4 regions of the Hafnia paralvei genome follow, and region 2 is predicted to be linked to each of the others. Evidence: predicted binding sites of a transcription regulator. Region 2 holds the regulator's gene; each other region holds the start of a gene.
What was found. The regulator CRP, encoded in region 2, controls carbon source genes, mostly activating them, when cyclic AMP is high. The targets are predictions, from matches to a motif close to ATGTGANNNNNNTCACAT.
Positions count from the first base shown of each region.

Region 1: the regulator CRP is predicted to act here: its motif matches at 2,065-2,082, upstream of udp (uridine phosphorylase).
Region 3: the regulator CRP is predicted to act here: its motif matches at 2,167-2,184, upstream of K9N75_RS14810 (YfcZ/YiiS family protein).
Region 4: the regulator CRP is predicted to act here: its motif matches at 926-943, upstream of yrbN (protein YrbN).

Region 1 covers NZ_CP083737.1:235,232-238,907, forward strand. The annotation lists gene ptsP (phosphoenolpyruvate--protein phosphotransferase) at 1-421, shown strand, start outside; gene fsa (fructose-6-phosphate aldolase) at 438-1,100, shown strand; gene udp (uridine phosphorylase) at 1,176-1,937, opposite strand; gene K9N75_RS01100 (dienelactone hydrolase family protein) at 2,276-3,112, shown strand; gene K9N75_RS01105 (tyrosine-protein phosphatase) at 3,240-3,676, shown strand, end outside.
Region 2 covers NZ_CP083737.1:4,350,492-4,354,167, reverse strand. The annotation lists gene K9N75_RS20210 (YccS/YhfK family putative transporter) at 1-1,268, opposite strand, end outside; gene crp (cAMP-activated global transcriptional regulator CRP) at 1,312-1,944, opposite strand; gene K9N75_RS20200 (OsmC family protein) at 2,274-2,681, shown strand; gene K9N75_RS20195 (phosphoribulokinase) at 2,747-3,616, opposite strand; gene K9N75_RS20190 (DUF4153 domain-containing protein) at 3,652-3,676, opposite strand, start outside.
Region 3 covers NZ_CP083737.1:3,147,826-3,151,501, reverse strand. The annotation lists gene mlaA (phospholipid-binding lipoprotein MlaA) at 1-335, shown strand, start outside; gene fadL (long-chain fatty acid transporter FadL) at 590-1,915, opposite strand; gene K9N75_RS14810 (YfcZ/YiiS family protein) at 2,321-2,617, shown strand; gene fadI (acetyl-CoA C-acyltransferase FadI) at 2,974-3,676, shown strand, end outside.
Region 4 covers NZ_CP083737.1:630,331-634,006, reverse strand. The annotation lists gene K9N75_RS02900 (DEAD/DEAH family ATP-dependent RNA helicase) at 1-852, opposite strand, end outside; gene yrbN (protein YrbN) at 845-919, opposite strand; gene nlpI (lipoprotein NlpI) at 1,024-1,908, opposite strand; gene pnp (polyribonucleotide nucleotidyltransferase) at 2,032-3,676, opposite strand, start outside.

The DNA of each region.
Region 1 (3,676 bases), 610 kb from region 2:
TATTTCACTCAATAATGATTGGCGCAGTAAAGAAGAGGTCATTAAAGGAATGACCGATAATCTTTTGCTCTCAGGGCGCTGTCGCTACCCGCGTAAGCTTGAAGCTGACTTATGGGCGAGAGAGGCCGTATTTTCCACCGGGCTCGGTTTTGGTTTTGCGATTCCCCACACTAAATCTGAACACATTGAGCAATCTACGATCAGCGTTGCGCGATTGCCGCAGCCAGTCATCTGGGGAGATGAAGAGGCTCAATACATCATTATGTTAACCCTAAACAAACATGCCGCTGGGGATCAGCATATGCGCATCTTCTCTCGCTTGGCGCGTCGCATCATGCATGAGGAGTTTCGTTCCGCGCTGGTTGGCGCTAGTGATGCCAGCGATGTGGCTAACTTACTGGCTCGTGAGCTAGACATTTAATTTAAGGAAACAGGTTATGGAACTCTATTTAGACACGTCAGATATCGCGGAAGTAGCACGCTTAGCCCGTATTTTTCCTCTGCAAGGGGTAACAACTAACCCCAGTATTATCGCAAAAGGTGGGCAGCCCGTTTGGGATGTCTTACCACAGCTGCGTGATGCGCTTGGCGGCAGCGGAATTTTGTTTGCACAGGTCATGGGACGTAATGCTGAACAGATGGTTACAGAGGCTAAACAGCTGACGGAGCGGGTATCTGGGCTGGTGGTGAAAATTCCGGTAACGCCCGAAGGATTAGCGGCGATCAAACAGTTAAAAGCGTTAGGTATCCCAACGTTAGGCACCGCTGTTTACAGTGCGGCACAAGGGTTATTGGCTGCACTCGCGGGGGCAGACTATGTTGCACCTTATGTGAATCGCATTGATGCCCAAGGTGGTGATGGGATTAAAACAGTGCAAGAACTTCAGTCATTGCTGGAAATGCATGCTCCACACGCGAAGGTGCTGGCAGCTAGCTTTAAAACGCCGCGTCAGGCATTAGATTGTCTGCTGGTGGGCTGTGAAGCGATAACGTTGCCGTTGGATGTTGCTCAGCAATTCTTGGCGTCACCAGCCGTGGATGCGGCGGTTGTTAAATTTGAGCAGGATTGGCAGGGGGCGTTTGGTTCTCTCTGTTTATAGCTGTCTTGAGAACTACCATGGAAAAGGGAGGCATAAGCCTCCCTTTTGATATTGAGCGTTGCCTGAATCGAACGATTACAGCAGACGACGTGCTGCTTCTACCACGATTTTCACCGCGTGAGATTCGGTTTTCTTCATAGTTTCTGCGTTTGGAATTTCTTGCTGCGTGCGGTTAACAATAACGCCTGCAACCATACCTGCGCGCAGACCTTGGCTTGCACACATGGTAAGCAGAGTCGCTGACTCCATCTCGAAGTTCATCACGCCCATTTCCTGCCACTCTTTCATAGAGCCTTTGAAACGGCTAACGACGCGGCCAGAGAAGGTGTCATAACGTTCTTGACCTGGGTAGAAGGTGTCAGAAGATGCGGTTACGCCAATGTGAGTCGTTGCGCCAACCGCTTTAGCAGCATCAACCAGTGCGGTCGTACAGGTAAAGTCGGCAACGGCAGGGAATTCCATTGGTGCGAAGTGCAGACTAGCACCGTCTAAACGTACAGAACCCGTAGTGACCAATACATCACCCACGTTGATGTGCGGCTGAATTGCACCAGTGGTGCCGACACGCAGGAAGGTACGAATGCCTAGCTGCGCCAGTTCTTCAACGGCGATAGAGGTTGATGGACCACCGATACCGGTTGAGCAAACGATGACAGATTTACCGTCTAGCTCTGCGCGCCAAGAAGTGAATTCACGATGTGAGGCCAATTTGACTGGGTTATCCATCAAATTAGCAATTTTTTCTACACGCTCAGGGTCACCAGGGACGATAGCCAAGGTTGCGCCTTTCAGATCGCTTTTTACTAGGCCGAGGTGGAAAACATCAGAATTAGACATACGGACTCCTCTGTCATTGCTATAAGTTGTTAAGGAGGAACAAAAACGCACTCTACTGAAATTCATCAGTGAAATGCGTGACTCAAATCACTAGATATGAAGAAACAATAACAAGAACGACAAATAATTGTGATTAAAATCACACAATATGGCGAGTTAGCGGTTTTTTTCACCGCTCACAGTGTGACATGTACACTTTATCTTCGCTAGTTGGGAGCACGCTTGTGGGTGATAACGTGTTGTTTAGTGCTTCCGAGTGATTGTTTGATTCTCATGCAAACAAATTATTGCTATTTATACTTAACATTCTTGCAATATATTCAGACAGGGAGTTTTACATGAAGACCGAAGATCTTATTACGTTGATAACCTCACCGTCATCGTTCTCCCCCGCCGCTGGCACTATCGCTTCTACCTCGATCCATACCGATAGTGAAGGTTTGCATGCAGGATTCACTACCATCCCATCTCAGGGAGACGATCTCCCAGCATATTTAGCCAAGCCTTTGCACGCAGAAGGGCCATTGCCCGTTGTATTGGTGGTGCAGGAGATCTTTGGTGTGCATGAGCATATTCAAGATATTTGCCGTCGTCTGGCAAAACAGGGCTATTTGGCGATTGCCCCAGAGCTTTATTTCCGTCAAGGGGAGGCCAGTGACTACACTGATATTCCCTCGTTGTTTCAACATCTGGTCAGCAAAGTACCTGATAAACAGGTTTTGGGGGACTTAGATCATGCAGCTCACTGGGCCACTCGCCATGGTGGTGATGCGAGCCGCTTGTTTATCACCGGCTTTTGCTGGGGTGGACGTATTACTTGGCTTTATGCTGCGCACAATCCTCAACTTAAAGCGGGGGTTGCATGGTATGGTCGCATGGTGGGCGATAAAACTTTAACGTCGCCAAAGCATCCCGTTGATGTTGCCGCTGAGCTTAGTGCGCCGATGTTAGGCTTGTACGGTGGTCTGGATGATAGCATTCCGCAAGAAACGGTAGAGACGATGCGACAGTCTTTGCGAGCAGCCAATGCAATCGCAGAAATTATCGTCTATCCAGAGGCTGGGCATGCATTTAATGCGGATTATCGCGCGAGTTATAACGCTGAAGCAGCCAACGATGGTTGGCAGCGTATGCTAGCGTGGTTTGCCACCTATGGTGGAAATAAGGTGGAATAACGTCTAACCGTGACTCATTTTGTTGGTGCGATTGCATGCTCATAAGGATTCGGTGCGATGCGGTTTTACCGCTTTTCACTGAATCTGATAAGGTGGGAGCGATAACCTAAAATAATAAGAGGTCATGATGACAGCCACTATTTTTTTGCATCCCTCCCTTGCCCCCTTGGAAGGTGGCGTTAACTTTCGCGATATGGGCGGTTATCTCGCTGCCGATGGCCGTCGAGTTAAGCGTGGTAGATTGTTCCGATCAGGGGCGTTAGATCGCCTAACGGATAAGGATTTAAGCTACCTGCAAGAGGTACCTATCAAAAATATCCTCGACTATCGCGATGCCGACGAGGTGTCTACCAAGCCAGATGTGCTTTGGGATGCGGTACGCTATATCAATTTGCCTGCTAATCCACTGAGTACCGAAGTTAACGCTAATCTGGAGAAACTCACTAGCGAAGCGCTAGAGTCTTTCGACGCCAATGCTTTTATGTTGGAGCTCTACCGTCGCCTACCTTTTAGCAATCACGCTTACCAACTGTTAAGCACCCTGTTACAGAGCGGTGAAGAAGG
Region 2 (3,676 bases):
ATAATCAGTCCAGCAAAGGTTCCTAGCGCACGGTGCTGGATCCTCACCCGCGTTGCATTATAGCCATTTTGAATGACCAGCATGGTCGTGAGCAAAACCCAGTAGGGTTTTGGCAGATGGAATAACATCCCCAAACTGCTGCCCGCAGCGAGAGTAATGCCTAAACGCGCTGCATTACGTAGCGCTACGGATTTAAATGAGAGATAGGCGCGTAATGCAGGCCAAAAAGGAAGGCGTTGCTGTGTAGACATCAGATTGCGCTGATAGAGAGGACGCTGACGAACTAGCAATCGAGCTACACGGCTAAAATGGTAATAGCAAAACTTTCCAACGGGGTTATCTGGGTGCTGATTAGCCAGCTTTTCCAGCGCGGCTAGCTCGTTATCCATCGAAAAATGTTTGGGGTAGCGGTGATACAGAATATCGCCAGCCACCGTTCTGAGCCTCTCTGATATGACTTGAGCGTTGCGGCGCAAAATAGCTTCAGCCTGACTTTTGGCGACTAGGCTTTGCACTTCATCGGGCTGAGATAAGCTAACGGTAATATGTTCTTGAAGATCCAATGCAACTTGAAAATAGCGCAGTAGACGTTTGTACTCAGGATTATGCACCAGAGATAACATGTGCATTTGTTGGTAGAGCTGGGTAATTAAGTCCATCACTTTTTGCTGGCGCTGTAGCAGCGGCGGCAAGGCCGTTTCTGGATCGATATGCTGAGTTAGCAAGCTATATTTGGCGTCCATATAGTCGCCTAGCTGCGTGTAGAGCTGGCTGAGATTTTCTCGGATCGGCTGCCCTTTCCATAAGAGAAACCAGAACCAAGTAAAAGCGCCATACCAGATGGTGCCAACAATATACAGCAGTGGCCCGTGCCAGATGGGAACTGTTCCAGCCATACTTAGCGTAAATATCGAAGCGACGAGTGCTGCGGGAAGAAGCCTAGCGTGTAGGGGGCTGATCTCACCGTTAACACCGAGCAGTAACGCAAGCCCAAGCATGATAAGCGGCAGCGGAATTTGCCATAGCAGGCATTGTTGTAACAAGAAACTGGAAAACGCGAATAGGCTGCCGCCAACGATTAATCGTTTGATGAAGCGCTTATGAGGAGTATCGAGCCCTGCAATGTTGCAGCAGGCTGGTACCAAAGAAAACATTAGACCAAGCTGTAGATTGCCGGTCAGTAGGCCAAATAAAACAGGGAGGCACAGCACCAGCGTTTGACGCAGTGCATAGTTGACTTCCGGGTGGTAGATAAACCGCCGCCACATAATGAAAGAAACCCGTGCAGCGATGCTACACGGGCATCATTTATCAGCGAGTGCCGTAAACGACGATGGTTTTTCCGTGCGCGGAGATCAGATTTTGATCTTCCAGCATCTTCAGAATGCGACCAACGGTTTCACGGGAGCAGCCAACGATCTGGCCGATTTCCTGACGAGTAATCTTGATCTGCATACCATCTGGATGAGTCATGGCATCTGGCTGTTTTGCCAGATTCAGCAGCGTCTGTGCAATACGGCCAGTCACGTCTAAGAACGCAAGGTTGCCCACCTTTTCAGAGGTAACCTGTAAGCGGCTAGCCATCTGAGCAGAAAGGCGCATCAGAATATCTGGGTTAACCTGAATCAGTTGGCGGAATTTCTTGTAAGAAATTTCAGCAACTTCACAGGCTGTTTTTGCACGAACCCAAGCGCTACGTTCTTGTCCTTCCTCAAATAAGCCCAGTTCACCAATGAAGTCGCCCTGATTAAGATAGGAAAGGATCATTTCTTTACCTTCTTCATCTTTAATCAATACTGCAACGGATCCCTTAACGATGTAGTACAGGGTTTCCGCCTTCTCGCCTTGGTGGATCAGGGTACTTTTGGACGGATACTTGTGGATATGGCAATGAGACAAGAACCATTCAAGAGTCGGGTCTGTTTGCGGTTTGCCGAGAACCATTCGCTATTATCCTCTGTTGTTATCGCGGCCCTAATATCGGGATACTGATCCAGACAGTGTGCTTATTGTGGCACGGGGCTTTGCTTATTAACTTGTTATAGCACTGCATAATCGAGATATAGAGTAATAGGCTAAGGTAATTGTTTCCTAGAGTTATTGATCTATACCCGTTTCAATCCATAAAGATCCATTTCGGCATAGTTTGTAGCACAGCTTTGTTCAGGTGTCTCGTGTTGTCTCGCTTCAGCATCAGAAGTGAGGCCTCGGATTGCCTGTTTTTTACAGAAAGCGTAGTCTGATGACAGAATTTAACCAAAGGGGCGATAAACATGCAGGCACGAGTGAAATGGGTTGAAGGAATGACTTTTCTGGGCGAATCGGCTTCAGGACATCAGATTCTTATGGACGGAAACGCTGGTGATAAAGCGCCAAGCCCAATGGAAATGGTATTGATGTCAGCAGGGGGGTGCAGTGCCATTGACGTAGTTTCCATTTTACAGAAAGGACGATTGGACGTGCGCGATTGTGAAGTCAAATTGACGTCTGAACGTCGCGAGGAAGCTCCGCGCTTGTTTACCCATATCAATCTGCATTTTATTGTCACGGGCAAAGGCCTTACGGATAAAGCCGTTGAGCGCGCCGTTGCGCTTTCTGCGGAAAAATACTGCTCTGTTGCGTTGATGTTGGGTCAAGCCGTTAACATTACCCATAGTTTTGAAACTATCGTGGTGGAGTAATTTGATTCACTTCATCAGGCACCGGTGGTTTTGTGCCAAGGTGCCTGATATTGCGTAACACGTTGTTATTCGATTTTCTTCCCTTCGATAAGCCGTTGCACCAACGGCGTCATGATCAGTTCCATTGCTAACCCCATTTTCCCTCCCGGAACCACCAACGTATTAATATGCGAGATAAACGATCCTTGCAGCATCGCGAGTAGATAGGGGAAATCAATATTGTCTAACCCTTGAAAATGGATCACCACGAAACTTTCATCTGACGAAGGGATCGCTTTAGCGGCAAAAGGATTAGAGGTATCAACCGTTGGTACGCGCTGGAAGTTGATATGCGTGCGGGAAAACTGGGGGGTAATGTAGCCGATGTAATCTTCCATAGAGCGAACAACGGAATCCATCACGGCTTCGCGTGAATGGCCGCGCTCACCGGTATCGCGCACCAGTTTTTGAATCCACTCAAGGTTAACGATGGGCACTACGCCGACCAGTAAATCGACATGCTGAGCCACATTGTGTTGCTGCGTGACGACTCCGCCGTGTAATCCCTCATAGAATAAAACATCTGTCGGCTCTGGCAACGGTTCCCACGGCGTGAATGTGCCGGGAACCTGATTGTAGGGAACGGCTTCATCGTAGGTATGCAGATATTTACGCGAGCGCCCACGACCATGCTGACCATATTCGATAAAGCTTTGTTCGAGAAAAGAGAAGTCATTGGCCTCGGGGCCGAAATAGCTGATATGACGCCCTTGCTCGCGGGCTTTTCGGATTGCAGCGTCCATTTCTGGGCGGGTATACCGGTGGAAACTATCGCCTTCCAACTCAGCGGCTTTCAGATGGAACTGTTGAAAGATCTTGCGGAAGGCTACGCTGGTGGTGGTAGTGCCGGCTCCACTGGAGCCGGTCACGGCAATGATCGGGTGTTTCGCTGACATAATTAACACGGCTCCGGTGGTTGGGGGGCTACGGTTTATCGTAAATCGTAATAACTTACA
Region 3 (3,676 bases), 1.2 Mb from region 2:
ATGTGCCATATGGCCCATACGTGGTGCTTCCGGGCTACGGCAGCGCGACCCCACGTCAGGACGGTGGTAATTATGTCGACTATGTCTATCCAGCGTTAAGCTGGCTGACCTTCTGGATGTCAGCAGGTAAATGGGCCATCGAAGGTATAGAGACTCGAGCACAGCTATTGGATTCCGATGGCTTGCTGAAGAATTCTTCAGATCCGTATCTCTTTATGCGCGAAGCGTATTTCCAGCGTAATGATTTCTTGGCAACCGGTGGTGAATTGGTTGCGCCAACCAATCCAAATGCCTCAGCGATTCAGGATGATTTGAAAGACATTGATTCAAACTGATGGATAGATCGTAAAGAAGCGCCTTAGGGCGCTTTTTTTACGTCTGAATAGATTGCCGCTGTTCTTAATGAAAAAGCGCCCTAAAAGGGTAATGCTGATCGTTTAAGAGATCGAGATACACGGGGCTAGCACACCGCGGGGCGCTCCGGCAGCTAAAGCTGCTACGACCCCATCGGTGTACTTCCCCTAAAATCTCGCTTAAGTGACCAGCATTACCCTAAAAGGGCGCTTTTAATGTCTACTCGTTTTAAAAATTAGAACGCGTAGTTGAAGTTAGCACCGTACAACCATGCCTTACCTACAGATTTGAACTCATACGGCCCTTCATTGATGGTAACTTTTGAACCATGCATGTAGGAAACACCGACGTCAACAGATGCATCTTTGTTGAATGCGTAACTGGTACCCGCACTGATCCAAGCACGATCCTGATCTGGGATAGAGATAGAGCGTGTGCCGGCAGGTACTGGGCTATCGTCAAAGGCAATACCGGTACGGAACGTCCAGTTGTCATCGTAGAAGTAGGTAGTACCAATCGCGATGCGGTAGGCATCTTTGAAGCCTTCATCTTTATAGAACAAGGTCTGACCGTTTGATCCCTTGGCTTTCAGCTCTTGGAACTGACTCCAACTGGTGTAGGCCATGCTGTAGTGGACAGCCCACTGTGGTGCCACTTTGTGGTAGCCAGAGATTTCCCACATTTCAGGCAGATTCAGCGTTAAAGAACCTGGTACGGTGGCTCCGCCGGTGCCCATTGGTAAACCTTGGATACCGAACTGATTTGCTAATGCGTTCACGCTGGTTGGCAGGTCGCTACGATAGTCGCCGTCGAAATCGATTTTAACTTCAGAGCGATAGGTCAGGCCAAAGCGGTTATTTTCATCCACTTCATACAGAATACCCGCGTTCCAGCCAAAGCCCCATTCGTCGCCTTTCAGATGTGAGATCTGTGTGTTGGCTGGGATCTGACCGACCATGCTGTTGTACGGAGGGGGAAGTTTGCTGCCAATAAGCAGTGGCAGGTCACCTGCATAGCGGTCAATCTTAGCTTTCGCATATACGGCATCAAAGCCTAAACCGAAGCTGAAGTGTTCATTCGCACGATAAGCTGCGCTGAGGTTTAAGTTCGCTGTGGTTAGGTCGGTAGTACCGCCCATAGAGCCAGCGGCGTAGTTATCGTTGAATTCAGTTGCCAAACCGTAGTTTGACGTTACAGATGCACCCACGGCCCACTGATCGTTGATGGGCTGCACGTAGTGGAAGTTAGGCACCCACGCCGTTGGAGCAATATTTTTAGCATTCAGGCTCTGACCGCTTGGAGAGCGTCCTGAGATGTCTACGTCTGGGTCGATAAATACGCCGCCGATGGAAATCGCTGGGCGATCGTACATGCTCAACAGCGCCGGGTTACGGCTCGCAGATGCCGGGGTATCAGCCATGGCACCTTCACCTGAATAGGCTCGGCCTAAGCCAGCGGCTGAGAACTCATTCAGCTGGAAACCAGCGGCATTGACGTTAGATGAAAGCAGTGCCACTGCTGCAGCTAATGCTGACTTAGTAAACAGGTTTTTCTGGCGCATGACCGAAACCTCATTATTGTGTGTTTTATTTAAACTATGTTACGTACTGTAACAATGAGCGCGGATTGTAGGGTCCGAGTTCGATCTGACAAATCAGACCAGTGAGCAGAGTATAGGTCTGACCTCTTGGTGTGTTGCAAGAATGTTTATTAAATATTTCCAAAATGATTCAAAAAAAGAGATCCGTGTGACAAAAAACAACGGAACTAATAAAGAGCTGGTTACAAGTGCGGGGAAATAAACAGCAAATAATGTGATTTTGCTCACTAAGTGTCATTCCTATGGCATATCGCTAGTCTCTGTAGTGGGAGAGGAGTAAAATACCCACAGTTTTTATATTTTTTGAGCCAGATCATAATTGGCGATATAAAGTGGGGGTTATTCCCCGTCGAGGAGATGATTGAAATGACTGATGCTATTAAAAAGTGCAGTGCACAAGAAACGGCAGCTTGCTGCTGCGTTGATGTCGGCACCATCATGGATAACACCGACTGCACCGCATCCTATTGCAATGTTTTTGCTCAGGAAGCTGATGCGAAAGCTATGCTGGAACAACTGACACAAAAAGCGCGCGGCATCGAATCCGATCCTTGTGTTATCAAAAGCAATATCGTAAAAAAAGCGGAAGGCTATGAGTTGACCGTTGATTTCACTTTTGCTTGTGAAGCGGAAACCCTGATTTTTCAACTCGGCCTGCGTTAATCGCGGGTTAATCGAAAGTAATATTCTAAGCACGACTTCGGTCGTGCTTTTTTTATATTTTGCCAGCGCCCCTTCTTCATCACATAAATTCGATTTTATTGATTAATACATTCATTAAATATATCGATTCCGACATACCTTTTTCACTGACCCCTCTTTCTCCCGCAAAGAAACCTGTTCCTGCTCTCAGTTTTTGCCTTTTCTTGTTTGCGAAATGTAAAAATTGGGTTAAGAATTTACGTCATCAGGTCAGACCTGTTTACTAAATGCCACGCAGGTATCGCGCTCCGTGGTCTTTACAATTCAGGGAATGGTTACATTTTTAATATTTTTATCGTATTGCGCAGGAGCTCAAAATGAGTCAGGCACTTCCTTTATCATCCCCGTTGGCTTTGACAACCCGTTCGGGTGATCGTATTGCCATTGTGCAGGGGCTGAGAACGCCGTTTGCCCGCCAAGCCACCGCATTTCATGGAATTCCGGCCGTAGAGTTAGGCAATATGGTGGTGAGTGAGCTGTTGGCTCGCAGTAATATTTCTCCTGACGTTATCGATCAGTTGGTTTTTGGTCAGGTTGTGCAGATGCCCGAAGCGCCGAATATTGCACGTGAAATCGTGTTAGGCACCGGAATGAGTATTCACACCGATGCCTACAGCGTATCGCGTGCCTGCGCTACCAGCTTTCAAGCGATCGCCAATGTGGCAGAGAGCATTATGGCTGGCTCAATTTCTGTCGGTATTGCCGGTGGTGCGGATTCTTCCTCAGTGCTGCCCATCGGCGTGAGCAAGGCTTTAGCGCGCACGCTGGTCGATGCCAATAAAGCCCGAACGTTGTCTCAGCGGCTCAAGTTGTTCAGTAAGCTGAAACTGCGTGATTTACTTCCTGTTCCTCCCGCGGTCGCTGAGTATTCAACCGGTTTGCGCATGGGGGATACTGCAGAGCAAATGGCGAAAAGCCACCATATTAGCCGAGAGGAACAAGATGCCTTGGCGCACCGTTCTCATACTTTGGCGGCCAAAGCATGGGAATCCGGCGTGCTGCGCGATGAAGTGATCACCG
Region 4 (3,676 bases), 1.0 Mb from region 2:
ACGCAGCGCCTGATTCATATCACCGTTCAGAGCGGCGCTGCTGTAACCACTACGTTCCAATGCTTCAGCAACTTCCAGAGTCGCATTTTTGGTACGTACGAAGATGATTGCAGCATCAAAATCTTCAGCTTCAAGGAATCGAACCAGCGCTTCGTTTTTACGCATCCCGAACACAGTCCAGTAGCTCTGGCTAATGTCTGGGCGAGTCGTAATGCTAGACTGAATGCGTACTTCCTGAGGCTCTTTCATGAAGCGACGGGTAATACGACGAATGGCTTCAGGCATAGTTGCAGAGAACAGCGCAGTCTGATGCTGTGCAGGGATCTGCGCCATGATGGTTTCAACGTCTTCGATGAAGCCCATACGCAACATTTCGTCAGCTTCGTCCAGAACCAAACCACTCAGGTTAGACAGGTTCAGGGTGCCACGCTTCAGGTGGTCTAGCAGACGACCAGGAGTACCCACAACAATCTGTGGTCCCTGACGCAAAGCACGCAGCTGTACGTCGTAGCGTTGGCCACCGTACAGAGCAACAACGTTTACGCCGTTCATGTGTTTAGCGAAGTCAGCCATCGCTTCAGAAACCTGAACCGCCAGCTCACGAGTTGGAGCGAGAACCAGCACCTGTGGTGCTTTCAGGCTTGGGTCAATATTGTGCAGCAGCGGCAAAGAAAACGCTGCAGTCTTACCGGAACCGGTCTGAGCCATACCCAGAACGTCACGGCCATTTAAAAGGTGAGGAATACATTCCGCCTGGATTGGAGACGGTTTTTCATAGCCCAGATCGGTCAGGGCTTGGATAATTGGTGCAGCTAACCCTAGGTCAGCAAAAGAAGTTTCGAACTCAGCCATGTACACGTGCCTCATTGATGGCGGCCAGTCTACATAACTCGTCTAGAAAATGGACAATGATTTTCATTGAAAAGTGTGAACCGGCTCAAATTAGATTAAATAACGAACAAAAAGCCCTCACCTCAAAGAGGTGATAAAGCAATTAAAAATATAGGCGTAGTTGTTCGTCAGCTATTGCTGGTCCGATTCTGATAGGTCGTCTTGCTCTTGGCCCAAAAGCGCCAATTCCAACAGTGCATAGCGGTGCTCAACGAAGTTATGTACGTTGTTGGCAACCGTCAGTTTGAACAGCGCAGAGGCACTGCTCTTGTCCCCCAGACTCAGGTAATGTTTACCTAAATAGAAGTCAGTTTCACTGAGATGCTCAGCGAGCGAAGTGTTATCCGTTGCATCTTCCTGTAAGCGTGTCATCAATGTTTTCTGATTGATGGTGCCCAGGTAGAATTCGACAATATTCCATCCCCATTGATTCCTGTTCGCCTTGTTATATCGCTGTTCCAGCGAGGCAGTGGCTTTCTTTGGATCGATTTCACGTTCCACAAGGTAAAGCCATAACGAACGGAATGGATCATTGGGATCGTCTTGATAAAACGCCTGCAGATCATCCTGCGCTAACGAGTATCGACCACCGTAATACAGTGCGATGCCTCGGTTTAAACGCGCGTAGTTGTAAGTTGGATCAAGCTCTAGTACAGAATCAAACGCTTCATAGGCAGCATCAAAATTGCCAGCCTGCGTTAAGTAAATCCCCAGATAGTTAAAAACTTCTGGCATATCAGGACGAATAGCCAGCGCTTGCGAAAAATCGTTACGCGCTAAAGCTCTCAGTCCTAGACTATCATACAGTACTCCGCGCTCATATAAAAGCTGTGCGCGTTCATCATCTGTCAATGCACGACTCGCAAGGATCTGTTCCATGCGTGCCAGCATGACTTCCTGTTGCAGCGAAGGCTGTAACGGAATTGCTAGTACTTCGTCTTTACGCCAATCAAGGTTGCTGCATCCTGCCAGCAGAATTGCTGTCGCAACGTAACACCAGCGCAAGATAGGCTTCATTTCCCAACTCCCGAAGACCAACATCGGATTGATTTCCTATCATCCAATAAGCAAAACACATCCTGTGTTTGCGTAATAAACGGCTCCCCGCATATGCAGGAAGCCGTAGTACTGAATAAGCTATTATTCAGCAGCTGGAGCAGCAGCCTGTTCTGGCGCGCTTGCTTCTTTAATACTCAAGCGGACGCGACCCTGACGGTCAACTTCCAGTACCTTAACAGGAACTTCCTGACCCATCTGCAGATAGTCGGTCACTTTCTCAACGCGCTTATCGGCGATCTGAGAAATATGCACCAGACCTTCTTTACCGCCACCGATAGCAACGAATGCACCGAAATCAACGATACGGGTTACTTTACCCTGATAGATACGGCCAACTTCGATTTCAGCAGTGATTTCTTCGATGCGACGAATAGCATGTTTCGCTTTTTCGTTGTCGGTTGCTGCGATTTTAACAGTACCGTCATCTTCGATTTCAATGGTAGTACCCGTTTCGTCAGTCAGTGCACGAATAACGGAACCGCCCTTACCGATAACATCTTTGATCTTCTCAGGATTGATCTTGATGGTATGGATACGTGGAGCGAATTCAGAGATATCACCACGTGGCGCATTGATCGCCTGTTCCATCACACCCAGAATGTGCAAACGTGCACCCTTAGCCTGATTCAGGGCCACCTGCATAATTTCGCGGGTGATGCCTTCAATCTTAATATCCATCTGCAGAGCAGTGATACCTTCGCGGCTACCCGCAACTTTGAAGTCCATGTCGCCCAGATGATCTTCGTCACCCAGAATGTCAGACAGTACGACGAAGTTTTCGTCTTCTTTAACCAGCCCCATCGCGATACCGGCAACGGCAGCTTTGATCGGAACACCTGCGTCCATCAGTGCTAAAGAAGCACCACAAACGGAAGCCATTGAAGAAGAGCCGTTAGATTCGGTGATTTCAGAAACCACACGAACAGTGTACGGGAATTCGTCTTGCTTAGGCATTACAGCCAACACGCCGCGCTTCGCCAAACGACCGTGACCAATTTCACGACGCTTAGGTGAACCCATCATGCCGGTTTCCCCTACGGAATACGGAGGGAAGTTATAGTGTAGCAGGAAGCGGTCAGTCTGCTCGCCAGTTAAACCATCAATGTTCTGAGCATCACGTTCTGTACCCAGAGTTGCGGTCACCAGAGCCTGAGTTTCACCACGGGTGAACAGTGCAGAACCGTGGGTACGCGGCAGGACACCGGTACGCACATCAAGGCCACGGATCATGTCTTTTTCACGGCCATCGATACGTGGCTCGCCACGCAGCACACGGCTACGTACGACATTTTTCTCCAGTGAACCCAGAACGTCTGCGATTTCGCCCGCGTTCAGAGATTCGTCTTCAGCCTGCAGCGCAGCGATAACGTCAGCTTTAATCTGGTCAATCTGAGCGTAGCGAGCCTGTTTTTCAGTGATGTGATATGCATCACCGATACGAGCTTCAGCCAGTGCAGCAACACGTGCATGCAGGGCTTCGTTAACCGCAGGTGCAGTCCATTCCCAACGAGGTTTGCCCGCTTCTGCAGCCAGCGCCTTGATGTTTTCAATAACAACCTGCTGCTGTTCGTGACCGAATACAACGGCACCCAGCATCTGGTCTTCGCTCAGCAGCTGAGCTTCGGATTCAACCATCAGCACTGCGCCTTCGGTACCTGCAACAACCAGATCCAGCTTGCTTTCTTGCAGCTCATCGGTCGTTGGGTTCAGCACATACTGGTCGTTG